DNA from 3 places in the Mesorhizobium sp. WSM4848 genome. Region 2 is predicted to be linked to each of the others. Evidence: riboswitches for the same ligand, from Rfam matches in the RefSeq annotation. Region 2 holds a riboswitch; each other region holds the start of a gene.
What was found. Region 2 has a riboswitch for S-adenosylmethionine ahead of AC0L16_RS16355 (O-succinylhomoserine sulfhydrylase). Riboswitches for the same ligand answer to the same signal wherever they lie in the genome.

Region 1: linked by a shared signal. The riboswitch ahead of AC0L16_RS09645 (hypothetical protein) and the one ahead of AC0L16_RS16355 (O-succinylhomoserine sulfhydrylase) in region 2 are both predicted to bind S-adenosylmethionine.
Region 3: linked by a shared signal. The riboswitch ahead of metX (homoserine O-acetyltransferase MetX) and the one ahead of AC0L16_RS16355 (O-succinylhomoserine sulfhydrylase) in region 2 are both predicted to bind S-adenosylmethionine.

Annotation. Positions count from the first base shown of each region.
Region 1 is NZ_JBVVPX010000007.1:97,956-104,109, forward strand. Features, by position in the region: gene AC0L16_RS09625 (PriCT-2 domain-containing protein) at 1-1,197, shown strand, start outside; gene AC0L16_RS09630 (hypothetical protein) at 1,496-2,092, shown strand; gene AC0L16_RS09635 (helix-turn-helix domain-containing protein) at 2,344-2,964, shown strand; gene AC0L16_RS09640 (hypothetical protein) at 2,981-3,709, opposite strand; SAM-I-IV-variant riboswitch at 4,587-4,677, shown strand; gene AC0L16_RS09645 (hypothetical protein) at 4,677-5,021, shown strand; gene AC0L16_RS09650 (helix-turn-helix domain-containing protein) at 5,808-6,020, opposite strand; gene AC0L16_RS09655 (hypothetical protein) at 6,098-6,154, shown strand, end outside.
Region 2 is NZ_JBVVPX010000016.1:7,838-13,991, reverse strand. Features, by position in the region: gene AC0L16_RS16370 (Hsp33 family molecular chaperone) at 1-523, shown strand, start outside; gene apaG (Co2+/Mg2+ efflux protein ApaG) at 604-996, opposite strand; gene AC0L16_RS16360 (ceramide glucosyltransferase) at 1,248-2,402, shown strand; gene AC0L16_RS16355 (O-succinylhomoserine sulfhydrylase) at 2,449-3,639, opposite strand; SAM riboswitch at 3,713-3,790, opposite strand; gene AC0L16_RS16350 (2'-deoxycytidine 5'-triphosphate deaminase) at 3,915-5,009, shown strand; gene AC0L16_RS16345 (ABC transporter substrate-binding protein) at 5,104-5,877, shown strand; gene araD1 (AraD1 family protein) at 6,090-6,154, opposite strand, start outside.
Region 3 is NZ_JBVVPX010000015.1:97,716-103,869, reverse strand. Features, by position in the region: gene AC0L16_RS16110 (ABC transporter ATP-binding protein/permease) at 1-106, shown strand, start outside; gene AC0L16_RS16105 (DUF1194 domain-containing protein) at 230-1,117, shown strand; gene metW (methionine biosynthesis protein MetW) at 1,200-1,814, opposite strand; gene metX (homoserine O-acetyltransferase MetX) at 1,873-3,042, opposite strand; SAM riboswitch at 3,162-3,239, opposite strand; gene hisC (histidinol-phosphate transaminase) at 3,411-4,520, shown strand; gene AC0L16_RS16085 (prephenate/arogenate dehydrogenase family protein) at 4,527-5,462, shown strand; gene AC0L16_RS16080 (sugar kinase) at 5,508-6,154, opposite strand, start outside.

The DNA of each region.
Region 1 (6,154 bases), on a different contig from region 2:
CCGACACTGAGGCCCGACGGAACCATCCTAAGGAAACCGGGCTACGATCCGGTGACAAGGCTGGTTCTCATCGACGCGCCGGCGATGCCTGCAATCCCAGAACGTCCGAGCCGCGCTGAAGCCCTCGCGGCGCTCGGCACGCTCGACAGGCTCCTGTCGGAGTTCCCGTTCCGGACCGCTGCCAGCCAGTCGGTGGCGCTGTCGGGGCTAATCGCGCCGGTGGTGCGTGGCGCGCTACTAGTCGCGCCGCTGCACGTGGTCAGCGCCCCTGAGCCCGGTTCGGGCAAGAGCTACATCGTCGACCTCGCGTCCGCGATAGCGAGCGGGCAGCGCTGCCCGGTCATAGCGGCGGGCAGAACCGAGGAAGAGACGGAGAAACGGCTAGGCGCCGCGCTCATGAAGGGGCAAGCGTTGATTTCGATCGACAACCTGAACGGCGAGCTGTCCGGCGACGCTCTGTGTCAGTTTGTGGAAAGGCCCGTATTCGAAACCAGGGTGCTCGGGCAGTCCAAAAACGTCCGCATCGAGAACCGTGCAACCATGTTCGCGACCGGCAACAATATCAAGATAGTGGGCGATATCGTGCGGCGATCGATCATGTGCTCGCTAGACCCTAATATGGAGCGGCCTGAGCTGCGGCAGTTCAAGGCCGACCCGTTCGAAATGGTCCTGGCCGACCGTGGCCTCTACATCGCGGCGGCTCTTACCATTGTCCGCGCCTACATCGTGGCCGGCTGCCCAGGTACGCTGCCGGCGCTCGCCTCGTTCGGGGACTGGTCACAGCTGGTCCGCTCGGCCCTTGTGTGGCTCGACCGCGCCGACCCTGTCGAGACAATGGATGCCGCGCGGGCCGACGACCCTGAAAAGAACCGACTTCGACAGGTCATCGCTGCATGGTTTGGAGCCGCCGGTGTGGACAACCCGCTTACCTCAGCCGGGCTGGTAACGCTGGCGGAAGGCAAGGAGACTGGCGGCACTGGCCTCGCCGGTTTTAAGCTGAAGCATCCCGGATTGCGCGATGCGCTTATCGCGGTAGCGGCAGCAGCCCCAGGCCGGGGGGAAATCGACACGCTACGGCTGGGCAAGTGGCTCGGGCAGCAGAGTGGGCGCGTCGTAGATGGTCTTAAGATCGTGAAGGGCGACGACAAGCACGCGGTACAGAAGCTGTGGTCCCTGACCAAACCGGGTGCCGCATGAGACGCTATCAGCAGGGGCAGGGGACAAACGAGGCCCGCAAGACGGCTAAATCTGCAGGTGATGCAGGTATCAGCAGGTATGGTTCTAAGCAAACGCATGGATTTGTCAGTGGTATATCCACTATCACACCTGACACCAATATTTTTATGGTTGGAAAAATACCTGCTGACACCTGCATCACCTGCAAACCCTCTGCAGCTGGGCAGCGCGCTCGCGACGCCCCTGCGCCGCCCCCTGCGAACCAACCGACACTTGTGCGCTAAAGGCAAATGGTGCCACAGCCTAAGAGGACCCCTAAATGACACCCGAAGAACTCGAAGAGCTAGAGTGCAAAGCGGCCATCGACGCTTTCCGGTTCACATCGGCCAGGGCTCACGTCGTCAGCCGTTCAGAGTACCGCGCTCTGAAGCGTTGGAGCACCGACGAATACGGTGAGCTCAAACGCCACTCGGCTGCACCCAGCACACCGCCCGCCAAACCCGGCAGGTCGCCCGCGAAGAAGAAAAGATACAAGCCGTGGGGGCGGACGAAAGAGAGGCGCCGCGAATTACCTGTCGCTGACGTCATTAGCCTGGCCAGCTGCAGGAACGCGAGAGCCTGGCAAGGGAATTTCTACGCGTCGGATCTGCTGGACTGGCTGGGGCACCCCGAGCGCGATCGCCTGCTGACCCACTTCGAACGCCGGATGGTCGAAGTCATGCGCGAGCGCGGTCGTGTTTCCAAAAAGCAAGCCCAGGGGTTGGCCGGCATCATATACCGTGTGGTCCGATCGTATGCCGAAACGCCGAGCCCCGCCGCGCGTCGAGCACATCGACCCACCACCACCACCGCCACCGTCACCGCCACCACGACGGCCTTGGCCACCACCACGGGCAGCTTGAGAAAAGGGGGCTGAATATGACCGCGCCAAAGGATGAATTAGAACAGCTATGGGCCGAGGTCCGGGAGATGCTACGACGCCAGGCCCCGCCCAAGACGTCCCCCGATCCTGCAGAAGCTCGTCAGCGAGCCGAGCTCCAGCGTTTATGTGCCGAAGTGGTGGAGCTGCTTGAAAACCGCACCCCGAGGCCTTAGCGAAAGATGGCCAAGCACCCCAAGCCATCGTCACCGCAAGCACAGCAAACTGACCGTTATGTCGGTACGTATATGACAGCCCCTAAAGGCGTTGGCCCTCGCGCGGATCCGCGCGCGCCTACGCGCGCGAGGGGCAAGCCCGTCAACACCACCGGCAAGGGCTGGTTTACCAAGGGAAACCTAGGCCGACCACCGACCTACCCACGCGAAGCTGCGTTGCAGCTTGCGTTGCAGGGCGCTAGCCTCTCGGAGCTCGCCAACGCGCTGGGCTGCACAGACCGTACAGTGAGCCGCTGGCGTCTGGCCTATCCCGAGTTCAAAGACGCGCTTGCTGAAGGAAGGGCGCTCCGCGCGGCGGGTCAGACCGAATGGCAGCTGGCCCTTGCCGCCGACGAGCGGCGAGAGTGCGACCGCCTCACCGCAGCCGAGCACGAAGCAGCTTTGGAGCTTGCGAAGCAGCTCGGCCTCGCCAACCCGATAGACAGGCCCGCTGAGCCGCCTAGTAGCCCCGCCCGCCACCGTTTGCCACTTCCAGCTAGTCCGGAGCCTCCAGACCCTGACGAGCCCCGCAGCCGCCTCTCCGAGCGGCGCGCCGCTCGGGGCCAGCCGCCCGAGCCCGACGAGCTGCAATCGTGGCAGGAAGAGCCCGACGGCGAGGCGCTGCCTCTCGACGACCCGCGTTCCGAATGGTGATGCGGAGAATAACCCCTCAAAGAGCGCCGACTGCAGACCCCGCAACCATAGCCGATCCCCTTTCGGTTGAACCGATCGACAGCACGCCTGCGAGCACGTCAAGCGCCCTGTCCCATACCTCAGCCGTGCCCGCCCGGTGCGCTTGGAATGCTGCGCTCGCCGCCGCCTCCGCGCATGCCGAATAGGGCGTGATCGAACTTGCTCCCTTCAGGAAATCGTCTTGATGATTGGCGAACCACATGGCGGCGCCCGCCGCACGCCCAGCATGGTGGACCGCGAGCGCTGCGGGTGTGAGCGTATCGTCCGTTTCCTTCCTGGCGACCCCACGCCGCACGGTGTCCGCAATGGCTCGCGCGCTCCGCAACGTCTCTGCGTTCTGTAGTACCCGTGCAAATCGTCGATAGCCCTGGGCACGGAGTGCGGCCGGTGCGAAAACGCGGATTGTCTGCCAGGCGAAGTATTCATGCCGCTCCTGCTCGAGGTTTTCGGAAACGGTGCCGATCAGACGCGGCAGATAGGGCAGCAGCTTGTGGCGGACATCGTCCGGCATGTTGTCGTTGATGCTGCGCACGAAAGCACTGACGAGTTCGCAGGTACACCGCGGTTGATCCGTGTGACGGCCACCATCGAGGAAGGCCACCAATTCCATGGCACACATGCCCTCGGCGGGAGAGGAATGTTTGCCAGGAGAGAGGCGGAATTCACTCGCTAGGCTGGTCAGCGTTTTTTCGGTCAGGGTAGTCATGCGGTGCCTCCTCCTTGGCATTTTCGCCGTGCTGCCTCATGGCAGAGGCTGTGCTTGTTACCGTTGCAGTCCGACCGATGACACCAGCCAAAGGCAAGAGTGAAAGTTCGAACAACTGCCGATTTAGCAGAAAAACAATTCCGGGGCTTTAACCAAAAACCGCACAAGTGCGCCCCTATAAGGCGCAAATTTGAACGCGGTCGGACATAGAAAATGTAACAAAACAATCAGTTCTTAACGGCAATGTGATACGCTGTCCAATAATTGTACCATCCGAGGGTTCCAACATGCCCGCAGCTAACGCCCTGGCATCCCAGCCTCAGCCGACAGTTAGGCGGAGCGAGCCTCCGACATCGCCCCTGAGCTTACATAGGCAAACCAAGGCTGTTGCTCTTTTACGTACAAACCAGCGTACATAGTGTCGCGAATTCTGGAGCTAGAACATTCGCGCCCGCGGCCATCGCACATATTAAGCTCCCAAACGGCCGCCCATTCAAAGGTACTTGTAGGGCACCATGCGTGGTGTCGAAACTTGGTGGTGCCTGCTAGTACACCACGGCGGTATATGTCGAGTTGTTCGGCCGCAACACTGCCCAAGACTGGCGCTCGATAGGCGTTCTGGAGTCTTCTTGCCTGCCGGCTCGCCGCACTGCTTGATTAGCATCGCATAGTCGATGTCGGCCCCAAGGGCTTACTCGGCGTGTCACCCAGTCGCCAAGCCTGTTTTGGACGACGCTGATAAGATGACGATTCAGCCGGGGCGCCTAATGTTTGGCCCAAAGCGTATACGTGGCGCATTGCTCAACACGACTTATTGCAAATTATAGGAATTTTAGCCTCTTCTCGCTTGCTACTTAACGGTATCCGTTGTAACATTTTTTTGCATCAAGAACGGCGCTAGTCGCCTGCCAACCTGCTCCTGAAAGGTGGCGAAAGAAGATGCGGCTACGGCAAAAGGAACAACCCAGTGCGCAAAATCCGAGAAATAGATATAGCTGATTTTATCCAACAGCTGGTCAGCACAACTAAGCCATTCGAACGCTTCGAGGCCACGCAAATTGATGAGACCAAAGGTGTGATGATTACTGTGGGCGAGCTAACATTGGTGCTTGATTTCTTAAGGGAGCACGGTGCGCCGCAAAATCTGTCCGATGCTGTTGAGACGTCTATTGATGATGTGGAGCGATGGCTGAGCCCTGAAATCCAAGATGAATTATTTCGTCAAATTCCGAACAACAGTTGCCCCCGTGTTCCTAAGGCATTTTCAAATTTGAAGGTACGTGCGGACCGACAGAGAGCAAGTGCTCGATAAACGCGCGATGCCTAAGGGGCAGCCTAACGCGATTGCCTAATATCCGTGCCGCGCTAGCAAACCTTCAGGCGACTGATCGTGCTTGCGCTGACGTTATAGTTGCGAGCGATCTCACGCACACTATCGCCTGCTCGCTTTCGCCGTAATACCTCTGGCGCCGGGCGGACGTCTGGCACGTAAGGAGGCCACCGGGCTTCAGCACTGACACCGTCGAGCGGTATCCCTCGATTGATGTGAACTGGGTCCGCCGGGCTGGCTGCCTCGTCCCAGGGCGCCATATTTTCGTCAGCTGGCGGATGTCCAGCGAGAACACCCTCCAGGTTAGCATTCAAGCCCTTCCGGGCCGACTGCGACTGACGTACCGCGCTGGCCCTCTGGATGTGGACTACTCCGTCGGACTTGAAAGCGTGCCGCGATCCGCCAAAGTGACAGGGCCTCTCTTCGTGCGCGCCGGGGTTGACGGCCGGCGATGCGGCCGCGGGGTCGGCAAGCTCTACAAGAAAGGAACTTACTTCCTGTGCCGGCACCTGCCACCGTCTGACCTACCGGTGCCAGCAGGAACGCACTTGGGATCGAGCGGCTCGACGGTCGGACAAAGTACGAAAAAGGCTAGGTGGTGCGCTCGGTACCTACACAGCCTTTCCGGAGAAGCCGGCGCGCATGTGGTGGCGAACTTACTTCCGACTGTTTGAGAAGGCGATGGACGCAGCGGCAGAGGCTGAGGCGGCGCTCTTGGACCTATGAGAATATCATCTTGATGAGCTCGCCTGGCCTTGAGGCCGACGCCTAATCATCTTCCGCCAGTAGATCGACCGGCCTGACACCGATCGCCTCCGCGATCTGCCAGAGCGTGATAACCGTCGGGTTTCTCTTCCCCATTTCCAGCCCGCTGACATAGGCGCGATCGACGCCCATCTTCGCCGCTACCTCGTGCTGCGTGAGGCCGGCCGCGATGCGGCAGCGTTTCACGTTCTTCGCAACGAGCTGACGCATGTCCATTTGGCATGCGTGCCGTTTTGTGCACTATAGTGCGACGCACTATAGTGCACGTTAGAAATATCTGGGGGATGCGCGCAGTGTGGGGAATAAAACGCAAGCGGCCCGATGTCGACTTGATGGATGCGACAAGCCTC
Region 2 (6,154 bases):
GGCCGCCCGCACCTATTTCCGGCAGTCGGAGCAGATCCCGACCGATCTCAGGCTTTCGGTGGCCAAGCTGTTGACGCCCGGCATCGGCGGTGCCCGCGAGCAATGGCGCGCCGGTGGCATCCTGGCGCAGTTCCTGCCGCAATCGCCCGAACGCATGCGCGTACCCGACCTTCCGGGCGGTGACGGCGATCCGCGCGAGGAGATCCATTATCCGGCCGACAATTCCTGGCAGGAGCTGCTCGCGTTGCTTGGCACCATCGAGCCGACAGAACTGATCGACCCGACGATCGGCGCCGAGCGGTTGCTTTACCGGCTGTTCCACGAGCACGGTGTGCGCGTCTTCGGCGGCGTGCCGGTAGCCGACCGGTGCTCGTGCTCCAGGGAGAAGATCCGCGGCATTCTCGAAGGCTTCTCCGCCGACGAGATCAGGGACAGCACCGAGGATGGCGGCATTCACGTCGCCTGCGAATTCTGCTCGAAGCAATATGACTTCGACCCGGCGGAATTTGCTGCGGCTCAATAGCGGGCACCTGTGCTGCCTCGGTGCCTTCGCAGAGCTTGGTTTCTCGCCCCACGCAAAGGGGCGAGAAGCCCAAGTGAGCCTCAGTTGACGGTGCGCCGCGTGCCCGGCAGGTCGAGCGAAAAGGCGGGGATGGCGACGTCGAACGTCTCGCCCCGCTTGTTGCGCATCGTGTAGTGGCCGACCATGATGCCGGATGGCGTCGAGAGTGGGCAGCCAGACGTGTACTGATAGCTATCGCCGGGATTGAGTTCAGGCTGGTCGCCGACAACGCCGGCGCCGCGCACCTCCTCGACCCGGCCGGTGCCGTCAGTGATCTGCCAATAGCGTGACAGAAGCTGCACGAATTCATCCGACTGGTTGTCGATGGTCACCTGGTAGCCCCAGACATAGCGGTTCTCCGAAGGGTCGGAGCGATCTTCCAGATAGAACGGCCTGACCTGCACTTCGATGTCGCGCGTGACGGCGCTGTACATAAATCACTCCACAATATGCAGACGGAACATTCGACGCTCACCGCAGTTTGGTCAACGGGGCGCGTCCCCCGTTCAGTGCCTGTCATCGTTGCCCGAATCCGTCGAGTGCAGGTGCCGAACAACAATGTCATTTGAGTGACACATGACAATGATGGTGTGCAGGGCGGGGATGGTGTGCCGGGCGACTCAGCATTCTGTCGAATTATTGAGACGGCTTTCATGCGGCCGGTTTCTGGAGCGACCAGGTACCTATGGAATTGACAGTCACAGCCGCCTTGCTTTCCATAGCTCTGCTTGTTGTCAATCTCGCCAGCATCCTGCTCGCTTCGTTGAAGCTGAAGCGGCATGGCAGGATCACGCCGCCAGCCGGCAAGGCGCCGCCGGTGTCGATCGTCGTGCCGTCGCGCGGCGTCGAGCCGTTTACCGAGGAGACGCTCGATCGCGCCTTCTCCCTCGACTGGCCGCATTATGAGCTCATCTTCTGCGTCGCCCATGCCGACGACCCGGTGGTCGGGCCGATCACCAATGCGATCGCCCGCTTTGCGGCCGTGCCGGCCCGGCTGCTGGTCGGCGACGACCGCATCAGCGGCAACCCGAAACTCAACAATTGCGTGAAGGGCTGGGAGGCCGCGCGCCACCACTGGGTCATCCTTGCCGATTCCAACGTCCTGATGCCGAGGGACTATGTCCAGCATCTGATGACGGCATGGCGGCAGGACACCGGCCTCGTCTGCTCGACGCCGATCGGCTCGCGGCCGGACGGGTTCTGGGCGGAGGTCGAATGCGCTTTCCTCAACACGCTGCAGGCGCGCTGGCAATATACCGGCGAGGCGCTCGGCCTCGGTTTTGCCCAGGGCAAGAGCATGCTGTGGAACAAGCCTTCGCTCGACGCCAATGGCGGCATCCGTGCGCTTGCTGCCGAGATTGCCGAGGATGCCGCTGCGACCAAGCTGGTCAACGGGCTCGGACTGCGCGTCAATCTCGTTGCCGCGCCCTTCGAGCAGCCGCTCGGTTTGCGCACATTTGGCGAAATCTGGTCGCGCCAGGCCCGCTGGGCACGCCTGCGTCGCGTCACCTTCCCACTGTTCTTCGCGCCCGAGATCCTGATCGGAGCGGCGCCGCCGCTGGCGCTTGCGCTGGTTGCGGCAGTAGGCAGCGGCTTCAGCCTGCCGGCTACCGCCATCGCCGTGCTGATCGTCGCCTATCTGCCGGAATGCGCTCTCGCCTCGGCCAAGGGCTGGCACCTGTCGCTGCGCATGATCCCGGCGATGGTTGCGCGGGACGTGATGCTTCCCGCCATCTGGGTGCGCGGCTGGCTCAGCGGTGCCGTCGACTGGCGCGGCAACACGATGACCATCCACACCGGCGCCGTTGCGGAATTGGAAGAGACGCCGTCGGGCGCCTGACCGCGCCTGCTTTGCAGATCAGAGCGCAGCGCTTCGGCGCGTATCCCTATCCAGCGGCTTTCAAGGCCTGCTCGATGTCTTCGAGCAGGTCGTCGGTGTCCTCCAGTCCGACGGACAGCCTGAGCGTGCCTGGCCCGATGCCAAGTTCGGCCCGCGCCTCGTCGCTCAGATTCTTGTGTGTCGTCGTTGCCGGATGGGTGATCAGGCTCTTGGCGTCACCGAGATTGTTGGAGATCAGCACGACATCGAGCGCGTTCTGGAAGGCGAAGGCGGCCTGCTTGCCGCCCTTGACGTCGAGGCAGATCAGCGTTGAGCCGCCCGACATCTGCTTCTTGACGACCGCCGCCTGCGGGTGATCGGCGCGGCCGGGATAGATGACGCGGACAATTTCCGATCGCTCGGCGAGGAAGTCAGCGATCCGGCCGGCACTTTCCGTCTGCTGGCGCACGCGCAGCGGCAGCGTCTCAAGGCCCTTCAGCAGCGTCCAGGCATTGAAGGGCGATAGGCTGGGACCGGTGTGGCGGAAGTAGTCGTGCAAATTCTCGTCGATCCACTTCTTGTCCGACAGGATGATGCCGCCGAGGCAGCGCCCCTGGCCGTCGATGTGCTTGGTCGCCGAATAGACGACGATATGGGCGCCGAGCTGCAACGGCTTCTGCTGCAAGGGCGTGGCAAAGACGTTGTCGACGATCAGCCGCGCGCCGATTGAATCGGCAAGCGAGGCTACGGCTGCGATGTCGACGACCTCCAGGGTTGGATTGGTCGGGCTTTCAAGGAAGAACAACTTGGTGTTGGGCCTGACCGCCTTTTCCCAATTGGCGATTTCGGTGCCGTCGACCAGCGTCGCCTCGATGCCGTATTTCGGCGCCAGCGTCTCGACCACCCAGCGACAGGAGCCAAACAGCGCGCGCGCCGCCACGATGTGGTCGCCGGCCCGGGCACTGCACAGCAACGCCGCTGTCACCGCCGCCATGCCGGATGCGGTGGCGCGGGCATCTTCGGCGCCTTCCAGCGCACACATGCGCTTCTCGAACATGTCGACCGTCGGATTGGCATAGCGCGAATAGATGAAGCCCGGTTCCTCGCCCTTGAAGCGGGCTTCCGCCGCCTGCGCCGTGTCGTAGACATAGCCTTGCGTGAGATACATCGCCTCGGAGGTCTCGCCGAAGCCGGAACGCAGCGTTCCTGCATGCACGAGGGCGGTCTGAGGCTTCCAGTTGCGCGTGTTGCTCGTCATCACCTTGTTCCAAACACAAAAATGGTCCAAACACAAAAAAACCGGCCGCGAAAGTCGCAACCGGTCCATACGGCCTTTCGGCCCGACGGTCCTTTAGCGACTTGTTTAACGTGGCTGCAAGCCGACCGGCCAAATCACCACGGGATAACGATCCTTTAGACCTGCACCGCGCTTGCGTCAATTGCCGGCATGATTAAGAGGTTTGTACCAGCGGGTTCCGCGGCAAGGACCTGCGACAAGACGAGACACGCCCGGCCTTCGAGCGGAGCCAGACTTTGCGGCAGACAGGCATTCTTCCGGATCAGGATATTTCCGCGCTGTACCAGTCGGGCGCGCTGAAGTCAGAGCGCGCGCTCGACTCCGACCAGGTCCAGCCGGCCAGCCTCGACCTCAGGCTTGGCGACAAGGCCTGGCGGGTGCGCGCCTCCTTCCTGCCCGGCCCCAACCACAGGGTTGCTGAAAAACTCGACCGCCTTAAGCTGCACGAAATCAATCTCGCCGATGGTGCGGTATTGGAGACGGGCTGCGTCTATATCGTGCCGCTGCTCGAGAGCCTGGCGCTTCCGGCAAGCATTTCCGCCTCGGCCAACCCGAAGAGCTCGACCGGACGGCTCGACATCTTCACCCGGGTGATGACCGATCGCGGCCACGAGTTCGACAAGATCGCTGCCGGCTACAACGGCGCGCTCTATCTCGAAGTCAGCCCGCGCACCTTTCCGATCGTCGTCCGCGCCGGCTCGCGGCTGTCGCAGATCCGGTTCCGTACCGGCAATGCGCTTTTGTCGGAAAGCGAGCTGCACGAATTGCATCGTGCCGAGACGCTCGTCGCCACCGAGCCGCCGAACATTTCCGGCGGCGGCATCGCACTGTCGATCGACCTCGATGGCGACAAGGACGGGCTGGTCGGCTACCGCGGCAAGCACCACACCGGCCTGGTCGATGTCGATAAGCGCGCCGCGCAGGATGTCGTCGATTTCTGGGAGCCGCTCTATAAGAGCGGTGCCGGCGAACTGGTGCTCGATCCGGACGAATTTTATATCCTCGTCAGCCAGGAAGCGGTGCATGTGCCGCCGCTCTATGCCGCCGAGATGACGCCCTTCGATCCGCTGGTCGGCGAATTCCGCGTCCACTATGCCGGTTTCTTCGATCCTGGTTTCGGCCATTCGGCGTCGGGCGGCACCGGCAGCCGGGCCGTGCTCGAGGTGCGCAGCCACGAAGTGCCGTTCATCCTCGATCACGGCCAGATCGTCGGACGGCTGGTCTACGAGCACATGCTGAAGCGGCCGCAGGCACTCTACGGCACAGATCTCGGCTCGAACTATCAGGCACAGGGCCTGAAACTGTCCAAGCATTTTCGCGCGGCGCGCTAATCGCCCGCTATGATCAGACCATGCTTGCCTGACCTTACCGGGTCGTGCTTGGCTGTCTTAGCCGTCAATACGGTTGGAACAAGGGGAACAAAAAATGCAGATTTCAAGATGGATCGCATCGGCAGCAACAGCCGTCATGCTGGCGATGTCAGCCGGGTCCCTGTCGGCGCAAGCACAGGAAAAATTGAAGATCGCCACTGAAGGCGCCTATCCGCCGTTCAACACCATCACCGCGGATGGCAAGCTCGTCGGCTTCGACATCGACATCACCAATGCGCTTTGCGCTCAGATGAAGGTCGAATGCGAACTTGTCACGCAGGACTGGGACGGCATGATCCCGGCGCTCCAGGCCAAAAAATTCGACGCCATCATCGCGTCCATGAGCATCACCGAGGAGCGCAAGAAACAGGTCTCCTTCACCAACAAATACTATACGACGCCGCTTTCGCTGGTGGCCCTGAAGGACAGCGATATTGCCTCGACCGAACCGGCGGCACTCGCCGGCAAGATAGTCGGCGCGCAGGCTTCGACCACCCAGGCCGACTATGCCCAGGATGTCTATAGCAAGGCAGGCGCCGAGGCGAAGCTCTACCCGACCCAGGAGGAGGCGGTCGCCGACCTGATGAACGGCCGTCTCGATGCCGTCCTTTCAGACAAATTCGTGCTGATGGACTGGATGAAGAAATCGAGCGACGGCTGCTGCAAGATGGTCGGCGACGTCAAGGGCACGGAGACCGAAGCCGGCATCGCCGTGCGCAAGGAAGACAATGCGCTGCGCGAAAAGCTCAACGCCGCGATCGACGCGATCGTCGCCGACGGCACCTACAAGAAGATCCAGGCCAAATATTTCGATTTCGATATTTATTGAGAGGTCGAGCTGCCAATCTCCCCCCTCGTGGGGGAGATGCCCGGCAGGGCAGAGGGGGGCGCGAAGGATCACCAACTTGGCAGGCACCTTGCGGCAACCTGCGGCAACCTGAGGCATAATTATTCGTTTTGAGACGCTGGCGGGACAGCGCCCCCCTCTGGCCTGCCGGCCATCTCCCCCACAAGGGGGGAGATCACGCCGTCAATGACCGTTCAAAGCGCCTTCACCGCCACCTTCACCGGCTGCTCGATTTCAAGCGGGTTGCGCAGCGGCAGGC
Region 3 (6,154 bases), on a different contig from region 2:
GGCGATCGTGAAAGACGTCGAGCGACCGGCTCTCAAGCCAGTTCGCGTCAGGGCCGGCGCGATCGAACCACCCCCGGCCGTCGCCAAAGCCCACCAACAGGCATAGCCGGCCGTACAGCCAAGCTTTATTTTGCCGTGATCGCGGCGAAAGATTGCCGGCATCGTTCGGAAGCCTGCAGCGTTGGACCCATGCTTGACGCGCTGAAAGCGCGTCCCGGTGAAGAGATTCATGCGACACGCTTTGAGTTTTTGTTTCGATGCTTGTCGATACCCCAAGACCGCTGCGCGCTTTTGGGCGACCTGCGTCAGCCTGCTTGCCTGCCTTGCCCGTGCCCAGGCAGCACCTTTGGCCGCGCCTGCCGACACCATTGCCGTGGACGTCGAACTGGTGCTGGCGGTCGACATCTCGCACTCGATGGACGAAAAGGAATTCGCCCTGCAGCGCGCCGGCTATGTCGAGGCGCTGCGCCACCCCGACTTCATCAATGCGGTGCGTTCGGGTGTGACCGGACGCATTGCGCTGGCCTATTTCGAATGGGCAGGCACCGTCCGCGACGATGCGGTCATTGCCTGGCAGGTCATCGACAATGCCGAGAGCGCCGAGGCATTCGCCGACAAGATCGAGGCGCGCCCGTTCAGGAGCTTTCGCGGCACCTCGATTTCCAGTGCGCTCGCCTTCGGCGCCAAGCTTTTGGATGGAGCCGCCTTCGACGCGACGCGCAGCGTCATCGACATTTCAGGCGATGGCCCCAACAATATCGGGATTCCGGTCACCACGACACGCGACGCCGCCGTGGCAAGAGGCATCGTCATCAATGGCCTGCCGATCCTGATCAGCCCGTCGCCCAGCTACAGCCATCTCGACCAATACTATGCCGAGTGCGTCACAGGCGGGCCAGGCTCCTTCGTGCTGCCGGTCTATGCCGCTTCGGAATTCGTGACCGCCATACGCCGCAAGCTGGTCCTCGAGGTCAGCGGTGTTGCCGATCCCAATGCCGGTCCCAATGCCGATTCCGGATCCGTCCCGGTCGATACGGCAGCACCGGTCGACTGTTTGCAAGGCGAGCGCGGTCGGCGGTTTTTCTCGGATCCGTATTTCCCGGAACTTGATCGCTAAACCTTGATGAATGGCGATCAGTCCTGGATGGTCTCCGGACTGAGGCAGGCGAGCGCCATATTGGCCGAAGAAGCGACGGCCGTTATCGCCTCAACAAAAACACCGCCTGCTGGCCAAAGAAATTCCAGAACCACCATGGCATCGAGAGGCCGATTTTCTGGCCATTGGCGTCGAGCGCGGTTGCCTTTTCCACCGTTGCGCCAAGCTCCTCGCAGAGATTGACGAAGTCGCGGATGGTGCAGAAATGGATGTTGGGCGTGTCGTACCAGGAATAGGGCAGGTCCTTGGTCACCGGCATCCGCCCTTCGACGAACAGCGAAAGACGCACCCGCCAATGGCCGAAATTGGGGAACGAGACGATGGCGTGCTTGCCGATCCTGAGCAATTCGTCGAGCACCAGCTTCGGGTTGCGGGTCGCCTGCAAGGTCTGCGACAGGACGACGAAATCAAAACCCTTGTCGGGATAGAATTTGAGGTCCTTGTCGGCGTCGCCCTGGATGACGGACAGGCCGCGCGCCACGCATTCGTTGACGCCGCGCTGCGACAGCTCCATCCCGCGGCCATCGACCTGCTTCGTCGCCTGCAGCAATTCGAGCAGCAGACCATCGCCGGAGCCGACGTCCAGCACCCGCGACTGCGGCGGGATGAGATCGGCGACGACTTCGAGGTCGACGCGCTGGGCGTGGTTGACACTCATGATCTTGGCTTTTGATTGGCGCATGATGCCAGTCCGGAAAGCCTGCAATCTTTCGGGGTCATGCGCTGAGCCCCCTGGCGCGGGCCGCCGAGGCGATGAAGCCGTTGATGGCGGCGAACAACTCCGGTTCGTCGAGCAGGAAGGCGTCGTGGCCGCGATCGGTCTCGATCTCGACGAAGGACACCGAGGCGCCGGCGGCGTTCAGCGCATGAACGACCGAGCGGCTCTCCTCGGTCGGGAACAGCCAGTCGCTGGTGAATGAGACCAGGCAGAAACGGGTCTTGGTGCTGGCAAAGGCGTCGGCGAGCCGGCCGCCATGGTCGGCGGCGAGGTCGAAATAGTCCATCGCCCTGGTCATGTAGAGATAGGAGTTGGCGTCGAAGCGGTCGACGAAGGTCATGCCCTGATGGCGCAGATAGCTCTCGATCTGGAAGTCTGCGTCGAAACCGAAGGTGAGCGCTTCACGGTCCTGCAGGTTGCGGCCAAATTTCCGGTGCAGGGCCGCCTCCGACAGATAGGTGATGTGAGCGGCCATGCGCGCCACGGCCAGTCCCTTTTCCGGGCGCTTGCCCTGCTCGAAATATTTGCCGCCATGCCAGTCGGGATCGGCCATCACCGCTTGCCGGCCGACCTCATGGAAGGCGATGTTCTGCGAGGAATGGCGCGCGCCGGTGGCGATCGGCAGCGCCGAGAAAACGCGCTCCGGATAGCTCGACGCCCATTGCAGCACCTGCATGCCGCCCATCGAGCCGCCGAGCACCGAGAACAGCTTTTCGATGCCGAAATGGTCGACCAGCATCAGCTGCGCCCGCACCATGTCGCGGATGGTGATGATCGGCAGGTCGAGCCCGTAGGGCTTGCCGGTGGCGGGATTGGTAGAGGCGGGGCCGGTCGAGCCGAGGCAGCCGCCGATGACGTTCGAGCAGATGACGAAGAAGCGGCTGGTGTCGATAATCTTGCCGGGGCCGATCAGCACTTCCCACCAGCCCGGCTTGCCGGTCACCGGATTGGTGCTGGCGACATGCTGGTCGCCGGTCAGCGCATGGCAGACAAGGATGGCGTTGGAGCGGGCGTCGTTGAGCGTGCCGTATGTCTTGTAGGCGATCTGGAACGGCGACAGCAGTGTGCCGGCATCGAGCTTGAGCGGCTTGTCGGCGCCGAAACGCAACACCGGGCTCGACGGCTCGACGGCCTCGTTGTTGGTTCTTTTCGTGTGCAGCGCGACCATCGCATCCTCTTACATCAACCCATCGCGTTTTCCGAAAGTCGATTGCGATTTTCGGATCGATGCGACTGTCCGGCCGGCTGCGGACAACTAAAAACCGGCATTGCCTTCGCAAAGCCGGTTACTGGATGCAAACGGCCCTTTAGCGAGTTGTTTAACGTGGCTGCAAGCCGACCGGCCAAATCACCACGGGATTTCGCCTTTCTTTAGGACCGGCGCGCCGCGGCGTCAACGGCCAGTCACGCACGATCATTGCCGCCTCTCGACATTCCGGGCCACGGCTTGTATTTCCGCGGCGGCTTCCAGTGTGGCGGATTCGAAATTCGCATCGCGTTGGAGCAGCGGAAGCGTTCTCGACGGATTTTTGCAATATGAACCAGGCATCGGATCAGGCACGTCCAACGCCCCGCGCGGGGATCATGGACATCGAAGCCTATGTGCCGGGCAAAAGCACGGCGCCAGCCGGCGTTGCCAAGGTCCACAAACTGTCGTCGAACGAGAACCCGCTCGGCCCCTCGCCGAAGGCGATAGAAGCCGCGCGCGACGTCGCGGCCAAGCTCGACATCTATCCCGACGGCACCGCAAGGCGCCTGCGGGAGGCAATCGCCGAGGTGCATGGCCTCAACCCGGCGAACATCGTCTGTTCCAATGGTTCCGACGAGATTCTTGGCCTGCTTGCGCAGACCTATCTCGCGCCCGGCGACGAGGCTGTGATCACCGAGCACGGCTTCATGGTCTATAAGATCTACATCCAGTCGGCAGGTGCTGTCCCGGTCTCGGTCAAGGAAACCAATGAACGCGCCGACGTCGATGCGATCCTCGCTGCGGTGACGCCGCGTACCAGGATCATCTTCCTCGCCAATCCCAACAACCCGACCGGCACCTATTTGCCGTTCCAGGAGGTGCGCCGCCTGCATGCCGGCCTGCCTCGAAACGTGCTTCTGGTGCTGGATGCAGCCTATGCCGAATATGTCCGCCGCAACGACTATGAAGCCGGCGTCGAACTGGTGGCTGGTGCGGAAAACGTGGTCATGACCCGCACCTTCTCCAAGCTTGGCCTCGGTGGCGCGCGGATCGGCTGGATGTACGCACCGATGCATGTCATCGACGCGATCAACCGCGTGCGGGGTCCCTTCAACGTCAACGCGACGGCGATCGAGGCCGGCATTGCCGCGATCCGCGACCGCGCCCATGTCGAGCGCAGCGTGGCGCATAACGAGACCTGGCTGACCTGGGTGAGTGAGGAGTTGACCAGGCTCGGACTGCGGGTGACGCCGAGCGTCGGCAATTTCGTCCTCATCCACTTTCCCGAGGACCAAAAGCGTTCGGCGGCGGCTGCGGACGATTACCTCTGCGCGCGCGGCTACATATTGCGGCGCGTTTCCGGTTACGGCTTCCCGAATGCGCTGCGCATGAGCATCGGCACCGAAGAGGCCAATCGCGGCGTTGTCGCCGCCCTCGCGACATTTCTGAAAAGCTAGAACACCATGACATCACCGATGTTCGAAAAGATCGCGCTGGTCGGCATCGGCCTGATCGGCTCGTCGCTGGCCCGCGTCATCCATCGCGACGGCCTCGCCGGTCACGTCGCCATCGCGACGCGCAGCGAAACGACACTGGCGCGGGCGCGCGAACTCGGCCTCGGCTCCTCTTACACGACTGACGCGAAACAGGCGGTCGGCGATGCCGACCTGGTCATCGTTTCGGTGCCGGTCGGCTCTTCGGGCGAGGTCGCCGAGGAAATCGCACCGGCGCTGAAGCAGGGCGCCATCCTCACCGATGTCGGCTCGACCAAGGCGTCGGTCATTGCGCAGATGCAGCCGCATGTGCCTGCCGGCGTGCATTTCATTCCCGGCCATCCGCTGGCCGGCACTGAAAAATCGGGTCCGGACGCCGGCTTTGCCGAATTGTTCGAAAACCGCTGGTGCATCTTCACGCCGCTACCCGGCACCGATCCCGAGGCGCTGGCAAGGCTCTCGGAATTCTGGCGCCGCTGCGGCTCCAACATCGACACGATGGATCCCCAGCATCACGACATGACGCTGGCCATCGTCTCGCACCTGCCGCACATCATCGCCTATAACATCGTCGGCACCGCCGACGATCTGGAGTCGGTGACCAAGTCCGAGGTCATCAAATATTCGGCCTCTGGCTTTCGCGACTTCACGCGCCTTGCCGCTTCCGACCCGACGATGTGGCGGGATGTCTGCCTGCACAACAAGGATGCCATCCTCGAAATGCTGGCGCGGTTCTCGGAGGATCTGGCCTCGCTGCAGCGGGCGATCCGCTGGGGCGACGGCGAAAAGCTGTTCGACCTGTTCACCCGCACCCGCGCCGTGCGCCGCTCGATCATCGAGGCTGGCCAGGACATCGACGTGCCGGACTTTGGCCGACAGGCGGTGGAACATCCGGCCAAGGGATAGAGCATCGGACCCGTGCCGGTTTCGCTTTGAAAGCTCGCCGCGCGCTCAGTCCGGCCAGTGAGCCGCCATCATCGCCAGTGTCTCGGCCCTGTCCGGCGCGCCCAGCCTGCCGCCGAAGCGCAGGCATTTGAGCGCGGCGGCGGCGCTGGCAAAGCGCAATGTCCGTTCGATCGGCATGGCCTCGGCCAGCCCGACGGCAAAGGCGCCGTGAAACACGTCGCCGGCGGCAAGCGTATCCACTGCCTTGATGCTTGGCGCCGCGACATGGCGCACCGACGCCAACGAGCGGTCGAACCACCAGCTTCCCGCTGCGCCGCCAGTCACCGCGACGAATGCATCGGTGCGTCTGGCCAGCGCTTCACAGGCCTCCTGCGGGCCTTGCTCCTCACCGCAGAGGATGAACGCCGCCGGCTCCGACGCGACGATATGCGTGGCGAGCGGAAACAGCCGTTCCAGCACGGCCCGTGGCGCGGTGTCGGCGTCGAGTATGGCTGGACGGCCGATTGCGCGCGCCGCCATCAGGGCCAGAGCTGCCGCGCCCGGCCAGCGCACGTCGACCAGGACGGCGTCGAATGCGGTGAGATCCTGAATGGGGAGCGCTTCGGGGTCGGCCTGGGCGAGCTTGTCATAGAACGGAACGATGATGCGCTCGCCATGCGTGTCGACCAGGATGGCCGACAGTGCCGACCGCG